3 regions of the Enterobacter sp. ECC-175 genome follow, and region 2 is predicted to be linked to each of the others. Evidence: predicted binding sites of a transcription regulator. Region 2 holds the regulator's gene; each other region holds the start of a gene.
The links. The regulator LexA, encoded in region 2, represses DNA repair genes until DNA is damaged. The targets are predictions, from matches to a motif close to TNCTGTATGTACATACAGNA.
Positions count from the first base shown of each region.

Region 1: rmuC (DNA recombination protein RmuC) is a predicted target of LexA. The motif match lies at 8,316-8,335, and genes of this name have one in related genera.
Region 3: metR (HTH-type transcriptional regulator MetR) is a predicted target of LexA. The motif match lies at 2,221-2,240, and genes of this name have one in related genera.

Region 1 covers NZ_CP143776.1:357,539-367,688, forward strand. Annotated here, with positions in the region: gene ubiD (4-hydroxy-3-polyprenylbenzoate decarboxylase) at 1-613, opposite strand, end outside; gene rfaH (transcription/translation regulatory transformer protein RfaH) at 775-1,266, shown strand; gene tatD (3'-5' ssDNA/RNA exonuclease TatD) at 1,263-2,045, opposite strand; gene tatC (Sec-independent protein translocase subunit TatC) at 2,087-2,857, opposite strand; gene tatB (Sec-independent protein translocase protein TatB) at 2,860-3,402, opposite strand; gene tatA (Sec-independent protein translocase subunit TatA) at 3,406-3,660, opposite strand; gene ubiB (ubiquinone biosynthesis regulatory protein kinase UbiB) at 3,737-5,377, opposite strand; gene ubiJ (ubiquinone biosynthesis protein UbiJ) at 5,374-5,979, opposite strand; gene ubiE (bifunctional demethylmenaquinone methyltransferase/2-methoxy-6-polyprenyl-1,4-benzoquinol methylase UbiE) at 5,993-6,748, opposite strand; gene rmuC (DNA recombination protein RmuC) at 6,815-8,272, opposite strand; gene udp (uridine phosphorylase) at 8,413-9,174, opposite strand; gene V1599_RS01840 (dienelactone hydrolase family protein) at 9,424-10,150, shown strand, end outside.
Region 2 covers NZ_CP143776.1:879,364-889,513, reverse strand. Annotated here, with positions in the region: gene alr (alanine racemase) at 1-244, opposite strand, end outside; gene dnaB (replicative DNA helicase) at 253-1,665, opposite strand; gene V1599_RS04215 (quinone oxidoreductase) at 1,732-2,715, shown strand; gene pspG (envelope stress response protein PspG) at 2,900-3,142, opposite strand; gene dusA (tRNA dihydrouridine(20/20a) synthase DusA) at 3,280-4,275, opposite strand; gene V1599_RS04200 (conjugal transfer protein TraF) at 4,358-5,644, opposite strand; gene V1599_RS04195 (cupin domain-containing protein) at 5,840-6,328, opposite strand; gene zur (zinc uptake transcriptional repressor Zur) at 6,443-6,958, shown strand; gene V1599_RS04185 (CsbD family protein) at 7,026-7,235, opposite strand; partial or broken gene V1599_RS04180 (hypothetical protein) at 7,284-7,355, opposite strand; gene dinF (MATE family efflux transporter DinF) at 7,364-8,689, opposite strand; gene lexA (transcriptional repressor LexA) at 8,755-9,363, opposite strand; gene V1599_RS04165 (diacylglycerol kinase) at 9,472-9,840, opposite strand; gene plsB (glycerol-3-phosphate 1-O-acyltransferase PlsB) at 9,994-10,150, shown strand, end outside.
Region 3 covers NZ_CP143776.1:367,961-378,110, forward strand. Annotated here, with positions in the region: gene metE (5-methyltetrahydropteroyltriglutamate--homocysteine S-methyltransferase) at 1-2,155, opposite strand, end outside; gene metR (HTH-type transcriptional regulator MetR) at 2,272-3,225, shown strand; gene V1599_RS01855 (carboxylate/amino acid/amine transporter) at 3,113-4,012, opposite strand; gene yigL (sugar/pyridoxal phosphate phosphatase YigL) at 4,095-4,895, opposite strand; gene pldB (lysophospholipase L2) at 4,926-5,918, opposite strand; gene rhtB (homoserine/homoserine lactone efflux protein) at 6,028-6,648, shown strand; gene rhtC (threonine export protein RhtC) at 6,645-7,265, opposite strand; gene recQ (ATP-dependent DNA helicase RecQ) at 7,327-9,156, opposite strand; gene pldA (phospholipase A) at 9,247-10,116, opposite strand.

The DNA.
Region 1 (10,150 bases), 520 kb from region 2:
GGAAATCCAGCGCGCCGCCGCGATGCGACAGCCAGCGCATGATAAGTTTATTTTTACCGATCCGCTGCTGGCGATAGATGCCGAGGTTCTGACGCTCTTTGTGCGGACCGCGCGTCACGGTCAGGCCCCAGGTGATGAGCGGCGCAGCATCTTCAGGCCAGCACTGCATAATCGGGATTTTCGTCAGGTCGACCGCCTCGCCCTCCAGCACTTTTTGCTGGCACGGCGCGCCGCGCAGGCGTTTGGTGGGCATGTTCAACACCTGCTTAAACTGCGGCAGCTTGTCGAACAGATCGCGGAAGCCTTTAGGCGGCTCCGGCTCTTTCAGAAAGGCCAGCAGCTTGCCGACTTCACGTAACGCCGTGACATCCTCTTGCCCCATGCCCAACGCCACGCGCCGAGGCGTGCCAAACAGGTTGCACAGCACCGGCATTGAGTAGCCTTTGGGGTTTTCAAACAGCAGCGCCGGGCCACCGGCACGCAGGGTGCGGTCGGCTATTTCTGTCATTTCCAGATAGGGATCAACAGGTAGCGTAATGCGCTTGAGTTCGCCCTGCTTTTCCAGCAGCGTCAGGAAGTCGCGAAGATCGTGATATTTCATGCAGTTAGTCATGGCCTCTCTGTAAGCGCTTCATTATACGGCGTAAGGCGGCGTGATGCTGTAATTTTGTTAAATTAGCGTGAACTACCGCGGCTTACGGCCATTATAATCACCTTAGCGATCCAGAAGGGTTTTTGGTATGCTTGCGCCCCGAACAAAGGGAAAAAGTGATTATGCAGGCCTGGTATTTACTGTATTGCAAACGCGGCCAACTTCAGCGCGCGCAGGAACATCTTGAACGTCAGTCTGTAAATTGCCTGACGCCCGTCATTACGCTTGAAAAAATGCAGCGTGGGAAGCGCACGACCGTCAGTGAACCGCTTTTTCCCAACTATCTGTTCGTCGAGTTTGATCCGGAAGTTATCCACACCACAACCATCAGCGCAACGCGCGGCGTCAGCCATTTTGTGCGCTTTGGTGCGCAACCGGCGACGGTTCCGTCAAAGGTTATCCATCAGCTTTCTGTCTATCAACAGCCCGAAGACATCACCGACCCTGACACGCCTTATGAAGGCGACAGCGTGGTGATTACCGAAGGTGCGTTTGAAGGATTGCAGGCCATCTTCTCCGAGCCGGATGGGGAAGCGCGCTCTATGCTGCTGCTTAACCTGCTGAACAAGCAGGTGCTGCAGAGCGTCAAAAACACCGACTTCCGCAAAGTTTAAAATTGCACGCCAAACAGGCGGCGCACGTTTTCGTCCGTTTGCGCTGCCAGCTGCTGCACGTTTTCTCCGCGCCAGTGCGCGACGCGCTCAACAATATGCCCCAGATACGCCGGTTCATTGCGCCGGGATGCAGGCTTAGGCTTCATATCGCGCGGCAGCAGATAGGGTGCATCGGTTTCGACCAGCAGCCGCTCGGCCGGAATTGAGGGCAGCAGTTCTCGGAGTGCCAGCCCGCGGCGTTCGTCGCAGACCCAGCCCGTAATGCCCAGATAAAGCCCCCGCTTCAGGCAATCCTGCGCCTCCTGATATGAACCGGTGAAGCAGTGCAGCACCGCGCCGGGCAGTTTATCGAGCCACGGTTCCAGCAGCGCCAGAAAACGCTCGTGCGCGTCTCGGCAGTGCATAAACACCGGCATCCCCAGCTCTGCCGCCAGCGCAAGCTGCACGGTAAAGGCGTACTCCTGCTCCTGAGGCGTGGAGAAGTTGCGGTTAAAATCCAGCCCGCACTCGCCGATCGCCACTACTTCAGGCGTTTGTGCCAGCGCGCGGAGCGCTTCAGCGCTTTCATTGGTCCACTGGCTGCTGTCATGCGGATGCACGCCCGCGGTCGACCAGCATCGCGCGTAGCGATGCGCCATCTGCTGCGCCTGTTCACTTTCGTGAAGATTCGTACCGGTCAGTAACAGCCCCTTCACGCCTGCATCAAACGCGCGCGCCACAACCTCATCGCGATCTTTAGCAAACTGCGAGCTGGTCAGATTGAGCCCGATATCAAACATGCTGGTCCCCATGTAAAAACCGCCCTGACGGGCGGCTGGAATTATTCTTCGGTGGTCTTTTCAGACTCGTCGTCTTCGTCGTCCCGCCGACGTCCTTTACCCACGTAGAAACGGGAGAAGAAGACCCCCACCTCAAACAGGCAGTACATCGGAATGGCTAACAGCGTTTGCGAGAAAACGTCCGGCGGCGTGAGCAGCATACCGACCACGAACGCGCCAACCAGAATATACGGACGCTTTTTGCGCAGGTCTTCAGGCGTGGTCACGCCAACCCAGCAGAGCAGCACGATCGCTACCGGCACTTCAAACGCCACGCCGAACGCCATAAACAGCGCCATGACGAAGCTAAGGTAGCTTGCGATGTCGGTAGAGACCTGCACCCCAACCGGCGCGGTGTGCGTCAGGAAGCCAAAGGCCAGCGGGAACACCACGAAATAGGCAAACGCCATGCCGATATAGAACAGCAGGGAGCTGGACACCAGCAGCGGGATAACCAGCTTGCGCTCGTGTCTGTACAGCGCGGGTGCCACAAACGCCCACACCTGGTACAGAATGACCGGGGCAGAGGCAATCAGCGACACCCAAAACGTCAGCTTAATCGGGGTAAAGAACGGTGAAGCAACATCCGTTGCAATCATCGTCGCACCCAGCGGCATCTGTTTGATCAGCGGCGCGGAGACAACCTGGTAGATATCGTTGGCGAAATAGACCAGGCACAGGAAAATGAGGAAAACCGCAATAATGCAGTTTAACAGGCGCTTACGCAGCTCAATAAGATGCGTAATAAGCGGTTGAGTATCATCTACTGCCATGGTTACGCTTTATCACTCGACGAGGGGGATGATTCGGAAACGGGCGCTGCGGGTTTGGCTTCAGCCGTTTTGCCGACGGCCTCTTCCGGCTGTACCTGTTTTTTGAGTTCAGATTCCTGCGGCGTCTGCTCCGGCGCATCGGCCTGATGCTCCGCGCTGGCAGGCGTGACGCCCTCTCGCTGCGCTTCGCTGTTCTTCACCACCGGATTATGGATAGTGTTAGCTTCATCGCTCGCTTTTTCAGGATCGTTAACGCTGTATGAGCGCTTCATAGATTCCGCCGCTTCGCGCAGTTCATCCATTGAGGCTTTCAGCTCCGGCGTCAGGTTGTCCATGCTCGCCTTCTCAACCTTTTTCAGGCTGTCCTGAAATTCCTGAAGCTTAAGCTCTTGCGCCAGCTCGTTCTGTACGGTGGTTGCCAGCGAGCGAAGCGCGCGCACCCAACCTACCACGGTTTTCACCGCAACAGGCAAACGCTGAGGCCCAAGCACAATCAGGCCAATCACGAAGACCAATAGCAGCTCACCAAAACCAATATCGAACACGAATTACACCTGCTCTTTATCGTGGCGTTTAGCGTCTTCCTTTTTGGCTTCATCCTGCTTGTCGGCAATAGATTTAGCAGTGAAGTCAGCGTCCTGGCTGGATTTATCCTGCTTATTCTCATCATCGCTCATGGCTTTTTTGAAGCCTTTAATTGATGCACCAAGGTCGGAACCAATGGAACCGAGTTTCTTCGTGCCAAACAGCAGCACGACGATGACGGCAATAATGACCAATTGCCAGATACTGATACCACCCATACATATTCCTCAGTGATAGATGATTAATTAATCAGATCGCATTATACGTATGCGACCTGGTGATAGCGATGCAATTTCAGCGCGTTTTTCTCCAGCCCGCGAGCCAGACGACAACACCAGCGGCCATTAGCCAGGCGGGCATCATTTCCCAATCTGGCCGATTGATCAGCAGAAGCGTTCCGCTTAGCAGCAGCGTCGCGCCAATACCGAAGAGATAGCGCGACTGCCCCTGGCGAACGCGACTAGCCTGCAACTCGCTGGCGATTTTATCCATGCTGTGCTGAAGATTCTTGCTCTGACGCAAACTGTCGTAAACCAGTTCAGGTATTTCGGGCATTTTTTCGATCCAGAACGGTGCTTTCTCCTTAAACGAGCGCACCAGCGCCGGAATACCGACCTGATCCTTAATCCAGGATTCCAGGAATGGCTTTGCCGTTTTCCACAAGTCTAACTGAGGATAGAGCTGGCGGCCTACGCCCTCAACGTAAAGTAATGTTTTCTGAAGTAAAACTAATTGCGGCTGGACTTCCATATTGAAGCGGCGCGCGGTGTTGAACAGGTTCAGCAGAACGTGGCCAAAAGAGATCTCTGACAGCGGTTTTTCAAAAATGGGTTCACACACCGTACGAATAGCAAACTCAAACTCTTCAACGTTGGTATCGGGCGGAACCCAGCCGGAGTCAACGTGCAGCTCAGCCACCTTGCGGTAGTCGCGATTGAAGAAGGCGATAAAGTTCTCGGCGAGATAGCGCTTATCTTCTTTGTTCAGCGAGCCAACAATACCGCAGTCGATACCAATGTATTTTGGGTCTTCGGGATGTTCATAGCTGACGAAGATATTGCCCGGATGCATGTCCGCATGGAAAAAGCTGTCGCGGAACACCTGGGTAAAGAAGACCTGCACGCCGCGCTCGGCCAGCAGCTTCATGTTGGTACCCTGTTTTTCAAGCGCGGCCACGTCAGACACTGGAATACCGTAAATGCGTTCCATCACCATCATATTCTGGCTGCAGTAGTCTGAGTAGACTTCGGGGACGTACAGCATGGGGCTGTCTTCGAAGTTGCGTCGTAACTGAATAGCGTTCGCGGATTCACGCAGCAGGTTCAGCTCGTCAATCAGCGTTTTTTCATATTCACGCACGACTTCCATAGGACGCAGACGGCGTCCATCAGGCAGCAGGCGCGGCACCCAGCGGGCCAGGCGGTAAATTAGCTTCATGTCCGCTTTAATAACCGGCAGGATATCCGGGCGGATCACCTTGATGACGACCTCTTTGCCGTTCTCCTTCAGCCGAGCGGTGTGAACCTGGGCGATTGACGCGGATGCCAGCGGTTTAATATCAAAATCATCAAACCAGGTATCGACGGGAATGCTGCCCATCGCCTCTTCAATCTGTTTTTTCGCTCTCTCTCCGTCAAACGGGGCAACGCGGTCCTGCAGCATCGCAAGCTCATCGGCAATCAGCGGCGGGAAGAGATCGCGCCGGGTAGACAGCATCTGTCCAAACTTGATCCATACCGGGCCAAGCTCCTGCAGCGCAAGGCGCAGACGTTCACCTAACGGCTGATCTTTGTGACGGTTTGGCATCCAGAATAACATCCGCCGCCAGATGCGAAGCGGCAGCGTGATACGCATTTTGGGGATAAGCTCGTCGAGCCCGTAACTCAAAAAGGTGCGGATGATAAAATAGAGGCGCCGAATTTCACCAGGCGTCATTTGCCCTCCAGTTTTTCCAGCCGTTTGGTCAATGCATCAACTGCGCGCTCAACGGCTGCGGTCTCTTCCGCAAACCATGCCATTTCAAGTGGCCCGGGCGCCATGCGCCACTCTTCGGTTAATACTTCAGCCGCGTAGCGCTGCTGGCGCTGCAGGCTTTTACGCAGGAACGTCGTACCGCCGTGGACCGCTTTGCTGATCCCTTCGGCGGCGATGTCGCCAATATAAGGTGCAAGCAGCTCTGCGGGATCAAACTCCGCCAGATCGCTCAGCGCAACGAAGTTCTGTACCACCTGGATATCGCCCTCAACCTGCAATTCACCGCTGCGGATCAGCGTCGTCAGCTGCTGGCGATCGCGCAGTTTTGGCAGCACGCTCATGCGCGTGATAACAGAGCAGTCGGCTTCACCTTCCCACTCGCCCAGCACGTCGAGCTGGCGCTCGCTGAAGACCAGCACAAGCGGCGTTGAAAACTCGCTTAACGAAATGCGTAACACCTTTCCGTTGAGGCGCTGGCGCGCGGACTTTAACGCTGGCGCACGGTACAGGAAGGCATTAAGCACATTCTCGATGCCTGCGGTGACTAAGGGTTTAAAGGGCACAGGAGACCTCCACTCAGAACTTATAACCGCGATGCAGCGCAACGACACCCGCCGTCATGTTGAAATACTCAACGTTTTCAAATTCTGCATCCTGCATCATCGCTTTCAGGGTGTCCTGATCCGGGTGCATACGGATGGATTCCGCCAGATAGCGATAGCTCTCCGCGTCGTTTGCCACAAGCTCGCCAATGCGCGGAAGCACATGGAACGAATAAGCGTCGTAGGCTTTGCTCAGCGGATCGATAATCGGTTTTGAAAATTCCAGCACCAGCAGGCGTCCGCCGGGCTTAAGCACGCGGTACATGGAGCGCAGCGCTTTGTCTTTATCGGTAACGTTACGCAGGCCGAATGAGATGGTGATGCAGTCGAAGGTGTTATCCGGGAACGGCAGTGCTTCGGCGTTGGCCTGCACATACTCCACGTTGCCCACCACACCGATGTTACGCAGCTTTTCGCGTCCCATTTTCAGCATGGAATCGTTGATGTCGGCCAGAACAACGCGGCCGGTTTCGCCTACCAGACGGGAAAACTTCGCTGTCAAATCGCCCGTGCCGCCCGCCAAATCAAGTACCGTTTGCCCGCGACGCACGCCGCTGCAGTCGATGGTGAAGCGCTTCCACAAGCGATGAATGCCGAACGACATCAGGTCATTCATTACATCGTACTTCGCCGCCACGGAATGAAATACGTGGGCCACCATGTCTGCCTTCTGCGCCTTGGCGACAGTCTGAAAGCCAAAGTGCGTCGTGTCTTGTGAATCTTCAACCATCTCAGAGCCTGCTTATCAGTAAAATGTTTGTGAAGTGTAACAGATTGGGCGCGTTTGCCCTACGATTCAACCGCCGCGAACGTAACGTTCCGTTGACTCATCTGGTGGTAAATTCGCCGCTAAATCGTTGTCTCCACCGCCTGTTTTATGATTGTCAGAGGCTTCCCGGAGCCGGAACTCTTCATCCTGCGCCGTCGCCTGCTCCACCAGTTCCGGATTAATCTCGCGTTTTACTTCCACCCCCAAGCTACGAAATGCCTCAGCCTGCGCTAAAAGATTACCGCGCCCGGAAGAGAGCTTTTTCATTGCCTGGCGGTAGTTATCCTGCGCGCGATCCAGGCTTTGCCCAACGGAGGACATGTCGTCCACGAACAGGCGCATTTTGTCGTACAGCTTGCTGGCGCGATCGGCGATTTGCTGTGCGTTACGGCTCTGATGCTCGTAACGCCAGAGATTCGCAATGGTGCGCAAAGCCACCAGCAGCGTCGTCGGGCTAACCAGCATAATGTTATTTCTCAGCGCTTCGGTAATCAGTTCGGGCTGTCTGTCGAGCGCCAGCAGAAACGCGGGCTCTACCGGAATAAACATCAGCACGTAATCTAACGAGCGCAGCCCCGGAAGCTGTTGATAATCTTTTCTGCCCAGCAGGCGAATGTGGTTACGCACGGAGGCAATATGCTCCTGCAGCGCCGCCTCGCGGGTATAGTCGTCTTCCGCATTGAAATAGCGCTCGTAGGCCACCAGCGTCATTTTGGCATCGATCACCACGTCCTTGCCCTGTGGCAGGCGCACGATCACGTCAGGCTGCATACGCGAGCGGGCGTCGTTCTCAATGCTAACCTGTGTTTCGTATTCATATCCTTCACGCAGGCCGGACGCTTCGAGCACGCGCGTCAGCACCACCTCGCCCCAGTTGCCCTGCGTTTTATTGTCGCCCTTAAGCGCGCGCGTCAGGTTAACCGCCTCCTGCGCCATCTGCGCATTCAGCTGCTGGAGATTGCGGATCTCATGCGCCAGCGTGTGGCGCTCGCGCGCTTCCTGGCCAAAGCTGTCCTGTACCTGACGGCGAAAACCGTCCAGCTGCTCGCGCAGCGGCGTTAATAGCCCATTCAGGCTTTGCCTGTTTTGTTCGTCAACGCGCCGGTTGCTCTGCTCAAATATTCGGTTGGCGAGGTTCTCAAACTGCTCGCTCAGGCGCTGTTCGCTGTTGATCATCTGACGAATTTTGTCTTCGGCGTGCAGCTGCGTGGATTCGAGGCGGGTGGTGACTTCGCGGAGATCGGCCTCCAGCGAGGTGTTGATATCGCGAAGGTTTCGCAATTCGTTGTTGAGCAGTTCACACTCGTCGCGCCAGTGGGCACTTTGCGCAAGCTGTTGCTTTGTCGCGCTTAGCTCCGCAACGATCTCTTCGCGCTCTGCAAGCTGGTCGGCTTTTTGCTGCGCGTGTTGATAGCTGGAGATTAGCCAGCCAACGCCTGCGCCCACCAGCGCTATCACCGCATAAATCAGGAATGAGATGTCCACAATGCCCCCTGCATCAACGAATTACCCGCACAACATAGAATTGTGCTGTATAAACGTCCAGTTTGAAAGGGTTTTCCTGCGAGGCGTTACGCAAAAAAGAAAAGGCCGAACGTGTCGGCCTTTTGTCACTGAAGAGAGAACTAGATCAGGCGGCGAGCCGCTTCCACCACGATTTTCACCGCATGACTTTCGGTCTGCTTCATGGTTTCAGCGTTCGGGATCTCCTGCTGGGTACGGTTGACGATAACGCCCGCCACCATACCGGCACGCAGACCCTGGCTTGCGCACATGGTCAGCAGCGTTGCTGACTCCATTTCATAGTTCATAACGCCCATGGACTGCCACTCTTCCATAGAGCCTTTGAAGCGGCTGACCACGCGGCCAGAGAAGGTGTCGTAACGCTCCTGACCAGGATAGAAGGTATCGGAGGAGGCGGTTACGCCCACGTGGGTGGTTGCACCTACGGATTTCGCGGCTTCAACCAGCGCGGTTGTACAGGCGAAGTCCGCCACTGCCGGGAATTCCATCGGCGCGAAGTGCAGGCTTGCCCCGTCCAGACGCACGGATGCGGTCGTCACCAGCACGTCGCCCACGTTGATGTGCGGCTGAATAGCGCCCGTTGTACCGATACGCAGGAAAGTACGAATGCCCAGCTGCGCCAGTTCCTCAACGGCAATAGAGGTAGACGGGCCACCGATGCCGGTAGAACATACGATCACCGCTTTGCCATCCAGCTCTGCGCGCCAGGTGGTGAACTCGCGATGGGCTGCCAGCTTAACCGGCTTATCCATCAGCGCGGCGATCTTTTCCACACGCTCAGGATCGCCCGGGACGATAGCCAGCGTAGCCCCTTGTAGATCGTTTTTAGTGAGGCCGAGATGAAAAACATCAGACTTAGACATAGGTGACTCCTCTGTGGGTCGGTTAGTCAGAAGAAGCAAAACGGTACTTTACAGAAGCACTACGCACATTTTCGTGATGGATCTCACTGCAAGTGAAAATGATTGCAGTGATTTTCCATAAAAAGGTGATTCACATCACATTAACAAGTTATATCGTCGCGTGTTGCACAAAAGATAGACCGTTTCGGGCAGTGTGGGTTGTTATCTTGAGGTCTATATTTATATGCACTTACGGGTACGGAGAATACCATGATTCAGAAAACCAATTTTGCACCTGCCGCCGCCCCGCATGCTTCAACCATTGTTTCTACTTCTGAAGAAGCCATCGTGGCGGGTGAGACCTCCATTCCCTCGCAGGGGGAGAATATGCCTGCCTATCACGCGCGGCCAGAATCTGCCGACGGCCCGCTGCCGATCGTGATTGTGGTTCAGGAGATTTTCGGCGTTCATGAACACATCCGCGACCTCTGCCGCCGCCTGGCGAAGGAAGGCTATCTGGCCGTGGCGCCGGAGCTCTATTTCCGTCAGGGCGATCCGAATGATTACAGCGATATCCCCACCCTGTTCAGCAATCTGGTGAGCAAAGTGCCTGACGCGCAGGTGCTGGCGGATCTTGACCACGTAGCAAGCTGGGCGGCACGTAACGGCGGCGATCCGCACCGCTTAATGGTGACCGGCTTCTGCTGGGGCGGGCGCATTAGCTGGCTGTATGCTGCGCACAATCCGCAGCTAAAGGCCGCCGTTGCCTGGTACGGCAAGCTGGTGGGTGAAAAGACGCTGAACTCTCCTGAGCATCCTGTTGATATCGCAACCGATCTTAACGCGCCGGTTCTGGGGCTGTATGGCGGACAGGATACGGGCATTCCGCTCGACACCGTGGAAACCATGCGCCACGCGCTGCGCGCCGCTAACGCAAAGGCGGAAATAGTGGTTTATCCGGATGCCGGGCACGCGTTTAACGCCGACTACCGGCCAA
Region 2 (10,150 bases):
AAAAGCCTTCGAGCAGCAGGATCGGCTGGGTAATCCCGCCCGCGCGCAGGCGGAGGGCTTCTTCAAGACGGGCGACGCCAAAGGCGTCGGCATCGGGGAGCGTTCGCGCGGTCTCAAGAAGACCGTGTCCGTAAGCGTTCGCTTTCACGACTGCAACGAGCCTGCTGGCGGGCGCCAGTTCTCGCAGACGTTGCAGGTTGTGTCGCAGAGCGCGGCGGTTAATAACAACAGTTGCCGCTTGCATGTGAATCCTTATTCGTCGTCGTACTGCGGTCCCGCATAGTTATCAAAGCGCGACCATTGTCCGTTAAAGGTCAGACGCACCGTCCCGATCGGGCCGTTACGCTGCTTACCAATGATAATTTCGGCGATCCCTTTCAGGTCGCTGTTCTCGTGATAAACCTCATCACGGTAGATGAACATGATTAAGTCGGCATCCTGCTCGATGGAGCCAGACTCACGCAGGTCGGAGTTGACCGGACGCTTGTCGGCACGCTGTTCCAGGGAGCGGTTAAGCTGCGACAGCGCCACCACCGGCACGTGCAGCTCCTTTGCCAGCGCCTTAAGCGAGCGGGAGATCTCGGCGATTTCCAGCGTACGGTTGTCGGAGAGTGACGGGACGCGCATCAGCTGAAGGTAGTCGATCATGATCAGGCCGATGCCGCCGTGCTCGCGCGCGATGCGGCGCGCGCGGGAGCGCACTTCCGTTGGCGTCAGGCCGGAGGAGTCATCAATGTAGATATTGCGTTTTTCCAGCAGAATGCCCATGGTGCCGGAGATGCGCGCCCAGTCCTCGTCGTCGAGCTGGCCGGTACGAATACGGGTCTGGTCGACGCGCGACAGCGACGCCAGGGAACGCATCATGATCTGCTCTGAGGGCATCTCAAGGCTGAAAATCAGCACAGGCTTATCCTGAAGCATCGCCGCGTTTTCAACGAGGTTCATCGCAAAGGTGGTTTTACCCATCGACGGACGCGCCGCAACGATAATCAGATCCGAGGGTTGTAGGCCCGCGGTTTTCTTGTTGAGGTCGTCATAGCCGGTGTTGACGCCGGTGACGCCGTCGTGCGGCTGCTGGAAGAGCTGTTCGATACGCGCAACGGTGGCGTCGAGCACGTCGGCGATGTTTTTCGGGCCTTCGTCCTTATTTGCACGGCTTTCGGCGATTTTAAAGACGCGGGACTCGGCGAGATCGAGCAGATCTTCGCTGGTGCGACCCTGCGGATCGAAGCCCGCTTCGGCGATCTCATTCGCCACCGAAATCATCTCGCGCACCACCGCGCGTTCGCGCACGATGTCGGCGTAGGCGCTGATGTTCGCCGCGCTTGGCGTGTTTTTCGACAGTTCAGCCAGATAGGCGAAGCCGCCGCAGCTGTCGAGTTGCCCCAGACGCTCCAGCGATTCCGCCAGCGTGATCAGGTCAATCGGGCTGCCAGACTCCTGCAGACGCGCCATTTCGGTGAAAATGTGGCGATGCGGGCGGGTGTAAAAATCTTCCGCCACGACGCGCTCGGCGACGTCGTCCCAGCGTTCGTTATCCAGCATTAAACCGCCCAACACCGACTGTTCCGCTTCAATCGAGTGCGGCGGGACTTTTAGCCCGGCAACCTGGAAATCACGGTCGCGTGGCTCAGTCTGTTTGTTGAAGGGTTTATTTCCTGCCATAGTGAATGGAGTTACCGAGATAAAGAGTGGGTCGAAAGATTACCATATTTTTCTTACGGAGGGAGCATGGCAACGCGCATTGAATTTCAGAAGCATGGTGGGCCAGACGTACTGAAAGCGGTGGAGTTTACCCCCGCCGCGCCTGGCGAAAACGAGGTTCAGGTCGAAAACAAAGCTATCGGTATCAACTACATTGATACCTACATTCGCAGCGGCCTCTATCCGCCGCCGTCGATGCCGAGCGGGCTGGGAACCGAGGCGGCAGGCGTGGTGATGAAAGTGGGCAGCGCCGTTAAGCATATTAAAGAGGGCGATCGCGTGGTGTACGCCCAGTCGGCGCTCGGCGCGTACAGCTCTGTCCACAACGTTCCGGCGGATAAAGCCGCCCTGCTGCCGAATGCGATCTCCTTTGAACAGGCCGCGGCCTCATTCCTGAAAGGGCTGACGGTCTATTACCTGCTGCGCAAAACCTACGAAATTAAACCCGACGAGCAGTTCCTGTTCCACGCGGCCGCAGGCGGCGTAGGGCTGATTGCCTGCCAGTGGGCGAAAGCGCTCGGCGCGAAGCTGATTGGCACCGTGGGCAGCGCGCAGAAGGCGCAGCGGGCGCTCGACGCAGGCGCCTGGCAGGTCATTAACTACCGTGAAGAGAGCATCGTCGAACGCCTTAAGGAGATCACCAGCGGGAAGAAGGTGCGCGTAGTGTATGACTCGGTGGGTAAAGACACCTGGGAATCGTCGCTGGACTGCCTGCAGCGCCGCGGCCTGATGGTGAGCTTCGGCAACGCGTCAGGCGCGGTGACCGGCGTGAATTTGGGCATTCTTAATCAGAAAGGGTCGCTGTACGTCACGCGTCCTTCCCTGCAGGGCTACATCACCTGTCGGGAAGAGCTGGAAGAGGCCAGCAACGAACTGTTTTCGCTGATCGCCAGCGGCGTGATTAAAGTGGACGTGGCGGATGCGCAGAAGTACCCGCTGACCGAGGCGCAGCGCGCGCATGAGGTGCTGGAAAGCCGGGCGACGCAGGGATCGAGCCTGCTGATCCCCTAGGCCCTAAAAAGAAATTGGGCTTCCCGTGGGAAGCCCTTTCTTTTTTTAGTTCGGCCGTATGTAGGGTACAGCTCGATGAATTCTGTAGCGGCAGACATAGTGACAGATTCGATAAGTAAATCCTATTCTGTTCTTAGCCGCGCTGCCGGAAAAGTTGCAGGTATGTGACGAACCCCTCAATACCTTAGTAACGGAATCGGTTATTACGCTGATAAGTAGGAAGTTTTGGCGATTTAATCGCCCGTATTACCCACACCACGGCAACCGCCAGCAGGAGCCACGGCAGCAGCTTAATCGTCAGAGCAAACAGGCCACCGATAAACATCACTACCGTCGCCACGACGATGGCGGCCAGAATGCCGAACAGCGAAACGCCCGTCACCAGCAGCATCATGAAAAAGCCAATCACAAAAAGCAGTTCTAACATGGTTCTCTCCCACGCGTATCCCGAATGATACCGTTGTCATTACAAGAAACGTGCCAAAAATAACTCGTTGTTCTAAAAGCAAAACGCCCCGCAACGTTGTGCAGGGCGTGGTGAATTTGACGATCTTTTAGCGAAATTTAGCGCTTGTCGGCAACCAGACGCAGCGCGTGTTCAAGCACTTCGATGTCCGCCCCCGCCTTGTGCGCGTTCTCGCTCAGGTAGCGACGCCACTGGCGCGCCCCCGGTATGCCCTGGAACAGGCCCAACATATGGCGGGTAATGTGGCCGAGATAAGTGCCGTTGCTCAGCTCGCGCTCAATGTACGGGTACATGGCGCGCACCACGGATACGGGGTCAGTATCAGCGCCCTCGACGCCATAGATTTCACGATCCACCGTCGCCAGAATGCCCGGGTTTTGATACGCCTCGCGGCCTACCATCACGCCGTCCATGTGCGCCAGGTGCGCCTTGGCCTCTTCAAGCGATTTAATGCCGCCGTTAATCGACATCGTCAGATGCGGGAAGTCACGCTTCAGCTGGTACACGCGCGGGTAGTCCAGCGGCGGGATCTCGCGGTTCTCTTTCGGGCTCAGGCCGGAAAGCCAGGCTTTGCGCGCGTGGATGATGAACATCTCGCACTCGCCCTTCCCTGAAACCGTGTCGATGAAATCGCGCAGAAACGCGTAGCTGTCCTGGTCGTCGATGCCGATGCGGGTTTTCACCGTCACCGGAATGGACACCACGTCGCGCATGGCTTTGATGCAGTCAGCGACCAGCGGCGCGTTGCCCATCAAGCACGCGCCGAACATGCCGTTTTGCACGCGGTCGGACGGACAGCCGACGTTAAGGTTGATCTCGTCGTAACCACGTTCTTCCGCCAGCTTCGCGCACTGCGCCAGGGCCGCCGGATCGCTGCCGCCAAGCTGCAGCGCAACCGGATGCTCTTCTTCGCTATACGCCAGGTAGTCGCCCTTACCGTGAATAATCGCCCCGGTGGTCACCATTTCGGTGTACAGCAGCGTGTGGCGGGAGAGCTGGCGCAGGAAAAAGCGGCAGTGTCTGTCCGTCCAGTCGAGCATCGGCGCAATGGAGAAACGGTGTGCAGGGAAAGCGGTCTGTAATTCTGACGACATGGCGAAGTTTTAAGCATCTGGTGGAAAAGGGGCGCTACTATAGCACAAAGGAAAGCCGGAGGCGCAGCGCCTCCGGTGCACTTTAAAACGTCATGCTGAGCTGCGCGCCTGCGCCCCAGGTTTCGTCTTCCCCGTACAGGCCCATCAGGTCTACGTGGACCGTGTTGAACGGCGCGAAGCCGAGGCCGCCGGTAAAGACGTTGCTGTCGTTTCCTTTCATATCCGCCCGGAAACCGGCACGCACGGCCAGCCAGCTTAGCGGCGTAATCTCGGCACCGACGCCCGCGTACTGCGAGGTATCTTCGCTCTTGAAGCCTTTGGTTTCGGTGAGATCGCCGTCGGCGGTTAAGGTCACGAGATCGTTGTGCCAGGCCGCACCGGCGGTCACCAGCGGACGGATCTGATACGTATCTTTATAGCTCACCACTTCGCCTGTGCGCCCGTTGCGGATACGGACATCTTTTGTATCGATGTCGCGCGACATCAGGTTTTGCCCGCTCAGGCCTACCGTCCAGTGCTCACCGAAATCAGCAGCAATACCGGCGTCAACGTTAAAGCCCGTATCGTCAGTGCGGTAGCGGCTATCGTTCCATTTATTGCTGTCGTAATCGTAAATGGACGTGGTGTAGTTATAAACCCAGGTTTTCTGCAGCTTCGGCGTCACGCCCACGGATACCGGCACGCCACCCAGGTCAAACTGACGGGCAACGGCAATACCGTAGTCGGAGACAATCGCCGCCCGGCCAGACGCCGTTGAGTTGAGATTTTTGGTAATTTGGTCCGTGCCGTTGAGCGCAGCATCCAGCGCTACGCCTGCCGCCACGAGATCGCTGTTTTGAATACCGCGCAGGTAATCAATATCCTGCGGATCGATTGAAGAACTGACCCGCCCGTGGGCATAGCCTTTCGCCATAAAGGCCACTGACAACACATCGTTAGGAATGCTCACCGCAATTCCCGCGCCCGCCGTGGCGCGGGCGGTTTTCCCGTTGAGGTAGTCGAGTTCATCAGCGAGATCTTTCGCTGCGCCCTGGAACTGGTTGATTGAACCTAACGGGTTGGTAATGATTTCGCCAGGGGTAAGGCTGTCCACCACGTCCTTATAGTGATTGATTTTGTCGTTGATGTTATCAATCTCGTCCTGAAGATTGTCCTTGTCGGTAATTTGCGCGCCGACTGAAGGCAAGATCACCGATACATCATCATCAGGCTTCGCTTTCGCCAGCAGCGCCGGGTTGATTAACGCCCCGCTGCCGTAGCTGCCCGCCGCAACGCCCGTACCGCCCATCGCGTCGCTGCGCGCTTCCGCCCAGGTATTGGCTGCTCCCGCCTGATTTGCCATAAAAAAGGAGACAGCAATGCTAACCATCGAAAATTTAAAATGTTTTTTCACAGTATGCTCGTCATAAATTTTGTTATGAATTAACCCCTGTCTGTTATCACCCAGACAGGGACGAACTATTGCTGTGAATAAGACGCAAAAGACCCGCTATTTCCCTAAGTTAAATTTCCCGTGCGGCCTGTTGTAATATGTGACGGCCCTCAATATTTATAGAAGAGGAAATTATTTTCGCCCAGGTTTTCCGTCGTGCGGGCCAAAAAACTGAGGAGGATGATCAACCCAGCGGTCCTCACGCGTTGCCGCATACACCGGGTTAAGCGGATAGTAGATGCGGTTGTGCTTTTTGTTTGCTTCGCCAACCACCAGCAGGCGAACCTCTTCGTCGGTATTATTGATAAAGGTGTGGCAAACGCCCGTTCCGGCTGGGAACCCCACGCTGTCGCCCGGCTCCAGCTTCCACAGATATCCGTTGATCCAGGCTTCAGGATAGCCTTCCAGCACGTAGATAAATTCCTCTTCATCGCTTTCGGCATGCGGATAAGAGGTGCGTCGGCCGGGCGGGAGGCGCTCGTGATGGATACCCATTCGCCTCAGCCCCAGCTGACGCGCCAGCGGCGCGCCGATGGAAAAACGCTCATCGCTGTCGGGATAGGTGGAGTCATCTGCGCCTTCTACGTCGCGCCAGTGCCGAATACAGTCAGGTCTTTTCATAGGTCATTTCCCGGAATGTGATGCGTCAGGTATAGCACAGCCCGGCGGATCTCGGCGTTTTAAGCAGAACATGATAAAGTGAGTCTTTATCACTGACGTCATCCGAGGTGCCCAATGGATAAGACCACAACGCAGGAGCTGTTAGCGCAAGCTGAAAAGCTGTGCGCGCAACGCAATGTGCGCCTGACCCCGCAGCGCCTTGAGGTGTTGCGCCTGATGAGCCTGCAACAGGGCGCCATCAGCGCGTACGATTTGCTCGACCTGCTGCGCGAAAGCGAGCCGCAGGCGAAACCGCCAACCGTCTATCGGGCGCTGGATTTTCTGCTGGAACAAGGATTTGTGCATAAGGTCGAATCCACGAACAGCTACGTGCTGTGCCACCTGTTCGACCAGCCAACCCATACGTCGGCGATGTTTATCTGCGACCGCTGCGGCGCCGTAAAGGAAGAAGGCGCGGAAGGCGTGGAGGACATTATGCAAACTCTGGCGGCCAGAATGGGCTTTGCCCTGCGGCATAATGTGATTGAAGCGCACGGCCTGTGTTCAGCCTGCGTGGAGGTTGAATCCTGTAAGCATCAGGATGCTTGCCAGCACGATCACTCCATTCTGGTAAAGAAGAAACCGCGCTAGGCATACAGAAAAGGCGGCTTAGCGCCGCCCTCTGACAGTACATCCTTGTACCTGCGGGTTTACCGGGTTACCAACGATAGTCGTTGCGGGTTTCCCAGTCTTTCACTTCGGATTCAGCTTTGTCTTTCTCGTAGCCGTAACGTTCCTGAATTTTCCCGACAAGCTGATCGCGCTTACCTTCGATGACGGTCATATCATCGTCCGTCAGCTTACCCCACTGTTCTTTCGCTTTACCTTTAAACTGCTTCCAGTTGCCGCCGATTTCGTCTTTATTCATAATCGTGTCCTCGTGTTAAGCGTCATTGAGTAGCGTCCGTAACGTGCTTTTCTGCTGGACGTGATAATAATTGTAGTTAAGGATTCGGCGGCCGTTTTCATATTCAGAATCTTTAACCATCGCGACGATTACGAAGACACAAACCAGGTGTTGTTGCGCCAGTGGCGATGCCAGATAAAGGCCAGCGACAGCCCGCGCAGGGAGAGAAAAACGGCCAGCGCGAGCCATAGGCCATGGTTGCCCAGGTACGGAACGGTGAGCAACGTAAGGCCAAACCCGACCGCCGCTACCGCCATGCTGTTACGCATTTCAGCCCCGCGCGTTGCCCCAATAAACATGCCATCCAGCAGATAACACCAGACGCCGACCACCGGCAACACTACCTGCCAGACGATGTAATGACCGGCCAGTTCACGCAGCGCGGGCAGTGAGGTAAGCAAGGCAACGATTGACTGGCCAAAACCGGCGTAAACCACTGCGAATGCGAGGGCTACCAGCCCTGCCTGACGACAGGCGGCACGCCAGACGTCGCGCAGCTGGCCGCTTTTCCCTGCGCCATAGGCCTGACCGGAGTGCGCCTCAACGGCATAGGCAAAGCCGTCCAGCGCATAGGCCGTAAAGGTCAGCAGCGTCATCAGAACCGCATTGACCGCGACAATCTCAGGCCCAAGCCGCGCGCCGTAGACGGTCAGCGCGCCAAAGCACAGCTGTAGCAGAAGCGAACGCAGCATGATGTCGCGGTTGAGCGCCAGCAGCTTGCGAATATTGCCGCGCCAGGCCTTTTTCAGCAGCGCAACCGAGATCCCGCGCATCGCCAGCACGCGCCAGACCATCCCTAATCCGATGAGAAGCGTGCCGTACTCCGCCACTACCGTCGCAAGAGCCGCTCCCTGCACGTTCATGTGCAGGCCGATGACTAGCCACAGATCGAGGACGATATTAAGCAGGTTGCCCACCACCAGCAGGATCACCGGGGCGCGGGCATACTGAACGCCCAGCAGCCACCCGAGCAAAACGAGGTTTGCCAGCGACGCGGGCGCACTAAGCCAGCGGATCGCCAGAAAACGCCTCGCCTGCTCAAGCACCGCCTCGCTGCCGCCGACGATATGCAGCGCTAAATCAATAAGCGGAGAGCGCAGCAGGACAATCAGTATTCCTGCGCCCACCGCCAGGATTAACGGCTGCACCAGCGCGCGCGCCAGGCGCAGCGGATCTTTCGCGCCATACGCCTGCGCCGTCAGCCCGGTGGTGCTCATGCGCAAAAAGAGCAGCAGCATAAAGAGGAAGCTGGTCGCCGTTGCGCCAATCGCGACGCCGCCCAGATACACGGGAGAGTCAAGGTGGCCAATCACCGCCGTATCAACAAGCCCCAGGAGAGGAACGGTGATATTGGAGAAGATCATCGGCAGCGCAAGACGCCACAATGCTTTATCGGAAGCCGTCAGCAGAGACATGGGAAAATACCGGGGACGATAATACGAAACGGGCCGCGGAGAAACCGCAGCCCGTCAGGAAGAGATTACAGCCATTCGCCGTTGCGGATAACGCCAACCGCCAGGCCCTCGATGGAGAAGCTCTGTTCGCGCAGGTCTACCACAATCGGCGTGAACTCGTTGTTTTCCGGCAGAAGCTGCACGGTGTTGCCCTGTTTTTTCAGGCGCTTAACGGTCACTTCGTCATCAATACGCGCGACAACAACCTGCCCGTTGCGCACGTCCTGCGTCTTGTGAACGGCCAGCAGGTCACCGTCAAGAATCCCGATGTCTTTCATGGACATCCCGCTAACGCGCAGCAGGAAGTCAGCGCTTGGCTTGAACATCCCAGGATCGACCTGATAGTGGCCTTCAATATGCTGCTGCGCCAGCAGCGGCTCACCGGCTGCAACGCGGCCAACCAGCGGAATACCCGTCTCTTCTTCGACAAGCAGACGAATACCGCGAGACGCGCCGGAGACGATCTCAATCACGCCTTTACGTGCCAGCGCTTTCAGGTGTTCCTCGGCAGCGTTTGGAGAACGGAAGCCCAGACGCTGCGCGATTTCCGCACGCGTGGGTGGCATACCCGTCTGGCCGATATGATCCCGGATGAGATCAAACACCTCTTGCTGCCTGGTCGTTAACGCTTTCATTCCGCCCCCTGGGTGTATATACAGTTATGCTGTGAGTATATACAGTCAAAGGCGAATTTGGAACCAAAAACTGCACAAAAAACCAGGGACTTAATTATTTCTCGAGGCTCATCGGAAATGCGACCAAAGCAGCGTGACCCAGGTTATCGCCGCGACGATAATCGCCAGCAGTACAGCAGCAGACCCCATGTCTTTTGCGCGTCCGGAAAGCTCGTGGAAATCGGAACCGATACGGTCAACAACCGCCTCAATAGCGCTATTGAGAATTTCCACTATCATCACCAAAAGCACCGAACCGATGAGAAGTACGCGAGTTATTGCATCAACATCCAGGAAACAGGCGATGATAACCGCGACGATAGCGGCGACCCCTTCCTGGCGAAAAGCGGCTTCATTGAGCCATGCGGCACGGAAACCTTTCCATGAATAGCCGGCGGCTTTGATGATTCGGGTTAACCCAGTGGTATTATTGGCCATTAAAAGAACCTTTTATTGGAAAGAGCGTCAATAACTACAGCCGCAGCGCGTTTGCTGCCACCTGAAGTATGACGGGTAACAACAGAAATTTTGCGCGCTTTCTGTTATCCTTGCGCCGCAATTGCATTATTAACCAGAGGCTTTACATCGTTTATGTCCGGCTGGCCACGAATTTACTACAAATTACTTAATTTACCATTAAGCGTACTGGTAAAAAGTAAGTCTATCCCAGCAGAACCCGCGCTGGAATTAGGGCTCGATACCTCGCGCCCCATTATGTACGTTTTGCCTTATAACTCGAAGGCTGACC
Region 3 (10,150 bases), 510 kb from region 2:
GTTCTGCGGGGATCCGCTGGGCAGCCTTCTGCAACAGCGCTTCGATCCACTCCACGCTTGGGACGTTCGGCGAGTGAATATCGTACACGCCCGGCCCGATTTCGTTCGGGTAGTCGAACTCCTCGAACGACTCCAGCAACTCCATGTCCGAGCGCGAGGTCTCGATGGTGATCACGTCGGCGTCCAGGGCGGCAATAGAATCCATGATGTCGTTAAACTCGCAGTAGCACATGTGGGTGTGGATCTGGGTATCGTCCTTCGCCACCGCGGCGTTGATGCGGAAGGCTTCCACGCCCCACTTCAGGTACGCATCCCAGTCGCTGCGGCGCAGCGGTAAACCTTCGCGCAGCGCCGGTTCGTCAATCTGAATGATGCCGATGCCCGCCGCCTCGAGGTCCGCCACTTCGTCACGCAGCGCGAGGGCAATTTGCTTCGCGATGGTTTCACGGCTGACGTCTTCACGCGGGAAAGACCAGCAAAGAATGGTCACCGGCCCGGTCAGCATGCCTTTCACCGGCTTGTCCGTCAGCGACTGGGCGTACTTCGCCCATTCGACGGTAATCGCTTCCGGGCGGCTCACGTCACCAATGACCACCGGCGGCTTCACGCAGCGGGAGCCGTAGCTCTGCACCCAGCCGTTTTGGGTAAAGACGAAGCCGTCGAGATGCTCGCCAAAGTATTCCACCATGTCGTTACGTTCGGCTTCGCCGTGGACCAGTACGTCCAAGCCAAGACGCTCCTGCTCGATAATCGCCTGCTTGATGTGTTCGGCGATGCCGGTGCGGTAGTGATTGGCATCAAGGTTGCCCTTTTTAAAGTCCAGGCGCAGGCCGCGGATCTCGGTGGTCTGCGGGAAGGAACCGATGGTGGTGGTCGGCCACGCGGGCAGGTTAAAGCGGGCGCGCTGGGCTTCGGCGCGCACTTCATACGGGCTCTGACGCTGACTGTCCCGGGCGGTGATGGCTGCCAGGCGTTTTTCGACCGCCGGGTTGTGCACGCGTGCCGAGTGGCGGCGCGCCTGAATCGGGGCGCTCCACTCGGCAATCGCCGCCGTGTCGCCCGAGTTCAGAGCGTCGCGCAGCAGCGCAAGCTCCTCACATTTTTGCAGGGCGAAGGCAAACCAGCTTTTCACTTCCGCATCCAGACGCGTTTCGACGCTCAAATCAATCGGGCTGTGCAGCAGCGAGCAGGAAGAGGCTACCCACAGCTCGCGTTCGCCGACGATCTCTTTAATTTGGCCATATTTTTCCGTGAGATCGGCGCGCCAGACGTTACGACCGTTGATCAGACCGGCGGAGAGCAGCCAGTCCGCAGGCAGGCGGCTGTGCAGCTCGGCCACATCGTCTTTGCCGTGTACCAGGTCAACGTGCAGGCCCTGAACCGGCAGCGCGGTGATGGCGTCGAGGTTTGGCGTGACGCCCTCGAAATAGGTGGTCAGCAGCAGCTTCACCTGCCCGGTGAGCGCGTCGTACGCCGGTTTAAAGGCATCAAGCCAGGCCTGGGGCAGCTCCAGCACCAGCGCCGGTTCGTCGATTTGCACCCACTGGATGCCGCGCTTGCCCAGCTCGCTCAGCACCTGCTTGTAGACCGGCAGAATATCGTTTAGCAGGCTGAGGCGGTCAAACTGCTCGCCTTTGACTTTGCCCAGCCACAGGTACGTTACCGGCCCGAGCAGCACGGGCTTCAACTGGTGGCCCAGCGCCAGCGCTTCATCCACTTCGTCCAGCAGTTGCGTCCAGCCCAGCGTAAACTGCTGGCCCCTCACAAACTCCGGCACCATATAGTGATAGTTGGTGTTAAACCACTTGGTCATTTCCGCCGCTGCCGCTGGCTCACCCGTTGGTGCGCGGCCGCGGCCGATGCGGAACAGGGTATCGATATCGACCGATCCATCTTTGTTCTGATGACGAGCCGGCACGTTGCCTAACAGCAGGCTGGTCGTCAGAACATGGTCGTACCAGGCGAAATCGCCCACCGGCAGGAGGTCAATGCCCGCCTGCTTTTGCTGCTCCCAGTGGCGGGCGCGCAGCTCGCGGCCAACGGCCAGCAGCTCTTCGCGGGTGGAATTGCCCGCCCAGTAGCTTTCCTGTGCTTTTTTCAGCTCGCGGCGCAGGCCAACGCGAGGGAAACCGAGAGTGTGAGTGCGGATTGTCATGGTATGCCCCTTGTGAATTTTTACGTTTTAGACGTCCAGATGTTTACACTTCCATAATGTAAAGGTACTGTATATTCCTCAAGCGCAAAATGTTCATGGCGAAGTGAAGGACTTTCATGATCGAGATAAAACACCTGAAAACGCTACAAGCGTTGCGGAACAGCGGATCGCTCGCGGCGGCGGCGGCCACGCTGCACCAGACCCAGTCCGCCCTTTCCCACCAGTTCAGCGATCTGGAACAACGCCTTGGCTTTCGTCTGTTTGTGCGTAAAAGCCAGCCGCTGCGCTTTACGCCGCAGGGCGAGATTCTTCTACAGCTGGCGAATCAGGTGCTGCCGCAGATTGCCAGCGCGCTGCAGTCGTGCAATGAGCCGCAGCAGACCAGGCTGCGTATCGCCATTGAGTGCCATAGCTGCATTCAGTGGCTGACGCCCGCGCTTGAGAACTTCCGCCAGAAGTGGCCGCAGGTGGAGATGGACTTTAAATCCGGCGTGACCTTTGACCCGCAGCCCTCGCTCCAGCAGGGCGAGCTGGACCTGGTGATGACGTCAGACATTCTGCCGCGCAGCGGCCTGCACTATTCGCCGATGTTTGATTTTGAAGTGCGCCTGGTGCTGGCGCCGGATCATCCGCTGGCGGCCAAAACGCGCATTACGCCAGAAGACCTGGCGACAGAATTGCTGCTGATTTATCCGGTACAGCGCAGCCGCCTGGATATCTGGCGCCACTTCCTGCAGCCGGCAGGCGTGAGCCCGCAGCTGAAAAGCGTGGATAACACCCTGCTGCTGATTCAGATGGTTGCTGCCAGAATGGGCATTGCGGCGCTGCCGCACTGGGTGGTAGAGAGCTTTGAGCGCCAGGGTCTGGTGGTCACCAAAACCCTGGGTGAAGGCCTGTGGAGCCGGCTGTACGCCGCCGTGCGCGACGGCGAGCAGCGCCAGGCCATTACGGAAGCGTTTATTCGCTCAGCGCGGAATCACGCCTGCGACCATCTTCCGTTTGTGCGGAGCGCGGAGCGACCCAGCGTCGATGCACCCACAGCGAAGCCAGAATCACCGCTCCCCCAATAAGGAAGCTCGGCCAGTGCGGCTGCTCCTGCCAGATGGCGAGGTTCACCAGCAGCCCCGCGGGCACATGTACGTTATTCATGATCCCCAGCGTACCGGCGTCGACCTGCGTCGCGCCGTAGTTCCACATGAAGTAACCCAGCCCTGAGGCCACCACGCCCAGCCAGACCAGAACGCCCCACTGTAGCGACGTGGTCGGTAGCTTCTGCGGGTTGCCGAGCATAAACCACGCCGCTACCGCAACGATCGCCGCGCCCATATAGAACCAGGCGAAGGCATTGTGCTGCGGCATCGGGCGGGTTTCCATCAGGCGCTTATAGCCCACCATGCCGATGGCAAAGCTGATATTGGCAAGCTGGACGAACATCAGCCCGGTCCAGAAGTGATCGCTTACCTTGTCATAGCGAATAATCGCCGCGCCGATCACCGCCAGCGCGGCGCTCAGCAAATATCCCCAGCGCAGGCGACGCCTGCTGAGCAGGTCGTATATCAGCGTGATATAGAGCGGCGTGAGCACGGTGAAAAGCAGAAACTCCGAGACGGACAGATAGACATAGGCCCGGAAGCTAAACAGATACATGATGCCGAGCTGCATCGCGCCCACCAGCATGTACAGCAGAATGGTTTTCAGCGACTGCCCGCGCGTACGCAGAAACGGCAGGAACACCAGCGCGGCCAGCCCCACGCGCATCAGCACCGAAAAGTAGCTGTCGACCGAACCCGCAAGGTATTCGCCAATCAGGCTAAAGGAGAAGGCCCACAGGATGGTGGTGATAATGAGTAGCGCCACAATGCTCGTCTCGCAAAAAGAAGGAGGAGCATTGTAGCGAACTCTTTAGTTGACAACTGAACGATAAATAACCGATTGAGGATTATTCAAGGAACAGCTTGCGCAGATACTTCGGAACAGCGTTGTCGCCGTTGGTGCCGATCACTTCCAGCTCCGGGTGCAGGTCTTTCAAACGCTGGTGCGCGTTTTCCATGATGCAGCCTTTGCCCGCCATGGAGAGCATTTCGGCGTCGTTCATGCCGTCACCGAAGGCGATGCAGTCCTTCAGCTCAAAGCCCAGACGCTTCGCGACGGCTTCCAGGGCGTGACCTTTCGACACGCCGCCCGCCATCACTTCCAGGCAGGTCAGCGTCGAGAAGCTCACGTTCACGCGATCGCCCCAGCGCGCGTTGATCGCCTGCTCCAGCGGAAGAAGTTCCTCGTGGCTTTCACAGGTAAAGAACACTTTGCTGATCCCTTCCGGCTCCAGCAAACCCGGCTCGTAGAGAGAATACTGAAAGACCGCCTCTTTGAAGAAGCGCATCTCATCCGGGCGGTGGCGGTTCATAAACCACTCGTCGTCGCGGTAAACGTTGGTGACGATCGCCGGGTTGTTATGCACCACGCCGAAGAGATCGGCGGCGATGTCGCGGTCGAGGTTATGGGTGAAAATCAGGTTACCGTCGGTATCGTGCACGCGCGCCCCGTTGGAGGTGATCATGTACGATTTGATCTCCAGATTATCGCGGATCTGCCCCACGTCTACGTGATGACGACCGGTGGCAAACACGAAGTTCACGCCACGGGCAGTCAGGAGCTTTAGGGTCTCTTTCGCGTAAGGCGAGAGGGTGTGGTCGGGCGAAAGCAGCGTGCCATCTAAGTCAGATGCAACAACCTGGTACATAGGGATCTCAACCTCTGGTAAAAAAAATAATCAGTTATGCCTGTCGAAAAACTCGACGATGGCGTTCAGCGCGACTGAGCGCATAGCGTCCTTTTCGAAAAGGATCTCATGGTACGCGCCGTGGATGACCAGCGGTTTCTCCCCCTCACAGGGATGACCAGCGGCGGCGCGCAGTTCACAAAAGCGGTCGTGCATGCGGTTATCCACCACACGCTCGTCTTCTGCCTGAATCAGAAGCGTCGGCGTGGCATCGTTTGCCACGCCGGCCAATACCTGCTCACCGGCTAAAACACCTTCACGCACCCAGTGCCAGGTAGGGCCGCCCACGCGCAGGCGCGGCTCATCGGCGTAAAAGCGCAGGTTGCGGCGATAGCGCTGTCGGCTGTGGGTGAGCACGTTGAGCGCAAACGGCAGCGCGCGCCAGCGGCCCGTGCCGATGGCATATCCTTCCCGGATGCGCTGATGGCCCTCAGCCCAGTCGAGAAGTGGACGTACCATCCAGTCTGGAAAACGGATCACGATGCCGTACATCGGTGCGGTCAGCGCGATGGCATCGCACTGATGCGCATGACGCTGCAGGAAAAGCGTGGCGATAGCGCCGCCCATCGAGTGCGCCAGGATGTAGCGCTTGCGCCACGGCCCCGGCTGAACTTCCTGCTGCCAGAAGGCGGCGAGATCGTCGACGTAATCGCTGAAATGATCCACGTGACCGCGGTGCGTATCCGACAGCATGCGCCCGGAAAGGCCTTGTCCGCGATGATCGATAATCAGGACATCAAAGCCCATGTGAACCAGGTCATACGCCAGCTCGGCGTATTTGACGTAGCTTTCGATACGGCCAGGGCAGACCACGATGACGCGGTCGTTTTGCTCGTTACGAAAACGCACAAAGCGCACCGGAACGTTATCGACGCCCGTAAACTCATCTTCCTCGCGCTGACGCCAGAAATCGGTCAGCGGCCCCATAGAGAAAGCAGCAAATGCGTTTTCTCGTGTTTCCCAGTCCTTTTTCTGCTGCAACATTGGGTTTCCACCCCTGTAAGCCAAGGAATATCGTTTTTTCTTAACCGGTCACAAAATGACTCAACAATAGCGTATTGTGGCATAAAAACAGACGATTCGGGAGCTTCAAATGACCTTCGAGTGGTGGTTCGCGTACCTGCTGACATCCATTATCCTCAGCCTTTCCCCCGGCTCTGGCGCCATCAACACCATGACCACCTCGATTAACCACGGGTATCGCGGGGCGGCGGCGTCGATTGCCGGTTTACAAACCGGGCTAGGCATCCACATCGTCCTGGTGGGGATTGGCCTCGGCACGCTGTTCTCACGCTCGGTGCTGGCGTTTGAGGTGCTCAAATGGGCCGGTGCGGCGTATCTGATTTGGCTCGGCATTCAGCAGTGGCGCGCGGCGGGCTCGATTGATCTCAATACCCTCGCCCACACGCAAACCCGCGGCCGCCTGTTTAAGCGCGCGGTGTTTGTGAACCTGACTAACCCGAAAAGCATTGTCTTTCTCGCCGCGCTGTTCCCGCAGTTCATCGTTCCGCATCAGCCCCAGGTGATGCAGTACGTGGTCCTCGGCGCGACCACCATTATCGTCGATATCATTGTGATGATTGGCTACGCGACGCTGGCGCAGCGGATTGCGGCATGGATTAAAGGGCCTAAGCAGATGAAGGCCCTCAATAAGGTATTTGGTTCGCTGTTTATGCTGGTGGGCGCGCTGCTTGCGTCAGCGCGTCACGCTTAGCGAGAAATGATGAGGTGGATGCCGAAGCCCGCGAACAGCGCGCCGGCGAAGCCGTCGATCCACTTCGCAATGCGCTGGTAGCCTCGGCGCATCGCCGGTAAGGCAAACAGGCTGGCGACGACGGTGAACCAGGCAAAGGTTTCAACGACGATCAGCAGGAAGATGCCCCAGCGCGCGCCCGCGCCGACGCTATCGCCGACGAACAGAGAGAACACGGACCCGAAGTAAATAATCGCTTTCGGGTTCGCCAGGTTGGTCAACAGCCCTTTCACAAAGCTGCGGCCGCCCGTTGCCAGCTCCACCTGTGGCTCTTCCGCTTTTTTCTCTTCTTTCTTCAGCGCCCCGCGCAGCATCTGATAGCCCATCCAGCACAGATACAGGCCGCCGCCGACCATAATGATGTTATGCAGCCAGGCCATCTTCGCCAGAATCAGGTTCAGGCCAAGCAGCGCAACCGCCGCCCAGACCATTACGCCCATGGTAATGCCCAGCACGCCCATCATCGCCTCTTTACGAGAACGGCTGACGGCAGTTTGCGATACGAAGAAAAAGTCAGGGCCGGGGCTCATCAGCGCAACGATGTGCACTAACGCCACGGTAAGAAATAGCATCAACATAATTAACTCGCGGGGGAATAATTCAGTGAGTCACCATCCTGGCACTTTTTTGCCCGGCTGACTACTCCTCATCATCACCATCAGCGTGAGAGCGAATAAGCGCCATAAACTCCTTGCCGAAGCGCTCGAGCTTGCGCGTGCCGACGCCGTTGACGCTGAGCATTTCGCTTGCGCTAAGCGGCATCTGCTCGGCCATCTCGATAAGCGTCGCGTCGTTGAACACCACGTACGGCGGAATGTTCTCTTCGTCGGCAATGGCCTTACGCAGCTTGCGCAGCTTGGCAAACAGCTTGCGATCGTAGTTGCCGCCGTAAGATTTTTGCATCACGCGCGGCTTGAGCGCGACCACGCGCGGCACGGCGAGCTTCAGTTCAACCTCACCGCGCAGCACCGGCCGCGCCGCTTCCGTCAGCTGAAGCGCAGAGTGTTGAGCAATGTTTTGCGTGGCAAAGCCAAGGTGGATCAGCTGGCGAATAATGCTGACCCAGTGCTCGTGGCTCTGCTCTTTACCTATGCCGTAGACGGGCAGCTTGTCGTGGCCCATATCGCGGATGCGCTGGTTATTGGCGCCGCGCAGCACTTCCACCACGTAGCCCATCCCGAAGCGTTGATTCACGCGACCAATGGTCGAGAGCGCCTTGCGCGCGTCCATCAGGCCATCGTACTGCTTTGGTGGGTCGAGGCAGATATCGCAGTTGCCGCACGGCTCCTGTCGCCCTTCGCCAAAGTAGTTGAGCAGCACCAGGCGGCGGCAGGTTTGCGCTTCGGCAAACGCACCCATCGCGTTGAGCTTGTGACGCTCGATATCCTGCAGCTGGCCCTGGGGCTTCTCTTCCAGACAGCGGCGCAGCCACGCCATATCGGCCGGATCGTAAAACAGCATCGCTTCCGCAGGCAGCCCGTCGCGCCCGGCGCGGCCCGTTTCCTGATAGTAGGATTCGATGTTGCGCGGAATGTCGAAATGCACCACAAAGCGCACGTTGGGCTTGTTGATCCCCATGCCGAACGCCACCGTGGCGACCACGATTTGCAGATCGTCGCGCTGGAATTTTTCCTGCACGTCGGCGCGGATGTGGTTTTCTAACCCGGCATGATAGGCCGCGGCGCTAAAGCCGCGGTTTTGCAGGCGCGCGGCGGTGTCTTCCACCTTCGCGCGGCTGTTGCAGTAGATGATGCCGGATTTGCCGCGCTGCTCCTGCACGTAGCGCAGAAGCTGATCCAGCGGCTTGAATTTTTCCATCAGCATGTAGCGGATGTTCGGGCGGTCAAAGCTGCTGACCTGGATAAACGGATCGTTCAGGCCCAGAAGCCGGACGATATCCTGACGCGTGGTGTCATCCGCCGTGGCGGTGAGCGCCATAAACGGCAGCTCGGGGAAGCGCTGGCGCAGCTGGCCTAGCGCGGCGTATTCCGGGCGGAAGTCGTGCCCCCACTGGGAAATACAGTGCGCTTCGTCCACCGCCAGCAGCACCGGATTCCAGTGCGACAGATGGTCGAGGAAGTTATCCAGCATCAGCCGTTCAGGCGCGATATACAGCAGGCGGACCTGCCCGGTGCGGCAGCCGGCCATCACCTCTTGCTGCTGCTCGCGGGTCTGGGTGGAGTTCAGGCAGGCCGCCGCTACGCCGTTGGCGAGCAGCTGATCGACCTGGTCCTTCATCAGGGAAATGAGGGGGGATACCACCACCGTCAGGCCGTTAAGCACCAGCGCGGGAACCTGATAGCACAGCGATTTCCCGCCGCCCGTCGGCATCACCACCAGACAATCACGGCCTTCCAGCACGGTCTCAATGATGGTTTCCTGGCCGGGGCGGAACTGCTGATAGCCAAAGGTTTCTTGCAAAACCTGTTTAGCCAGCGATTCCTGATTCAATACTTCCGCCTGCGCCACGTTAACCCCATTTGCCAGAAATAAAACAGGCGCTATTTTCAGCGCCTGAGAGAGAAACTTCAACGTTTAACGCAAAAACATTCGAGCAGATCAGAAAATATCGTTCAACATGACGCCCACGCCAACGCGGGTCTGGTTGAAGTTATAGTCGATAAGCGACTCGCCGTAACCGCTATAAACCTGCGTATAAAGACGAACGTGTTTGCTCACCGGGTAGCTGACGCCAAGCTCCGCGCCGCCGTAGCCCGTGTTCCAGTTGTACTGGCCTTTAGCGCTCAGCACCGCGTCACCCAGCTGATAGCCAATCTTAAGCTGGTAGTAACCCATGTATTTGGTGATGTCCGGGTTGTCATCGGTCGATCCCACGACAAACCACGGCTTCACTTCCACCATGTAATTGCCGTTCTGCGCCATCAGGCGGGTATAGGCGCGGTTCCAGCTGCGCGAAGTGGGATCGGAGCGCCCGTTAGAGTCATGGTTAAAACCAACCTCGACGTCGCGCAGCGTCCAGCCGGCAAACTCGTAGTCCGTCGCGAAGCCCAGGAACAGCTGCGGCTCGTAGTTGGTCTCACGGAACGGTGAAGATTCACCGCTGTTCGAGAGCTGCCACCAGGATTTTTGCGTATACGATGCGCCGAGCACCGAGTTCGGCCCCAGGATCCCGCGCCAGAACGGAAACGCCAGGCTGAGCTGGTATTTCACCTCGTCCTTACGCGCATTCTCAGCCCAGTCATAGGAGCGAATCGCTTCTTTATTGAGATCGCTGGTCCAGGTGTAGAGCAAATAGTTGGTGTCGTACGGATAAAGCGTGAACGGATTGTCATGCTCCTGAAGCAGGTTCGCAATGATGCTGCCGCGCACGGCAGGCGTATCATGTACCTCGTTAACCGTTGCTTCCTGCGCATATGCTGTGAGGGGCAGCGAAACCGCCGCCAGTAACCAACCCAGATACGTCCGCATCGGTGGTGTTCTCCTGAGATTGTGACGTCTAATG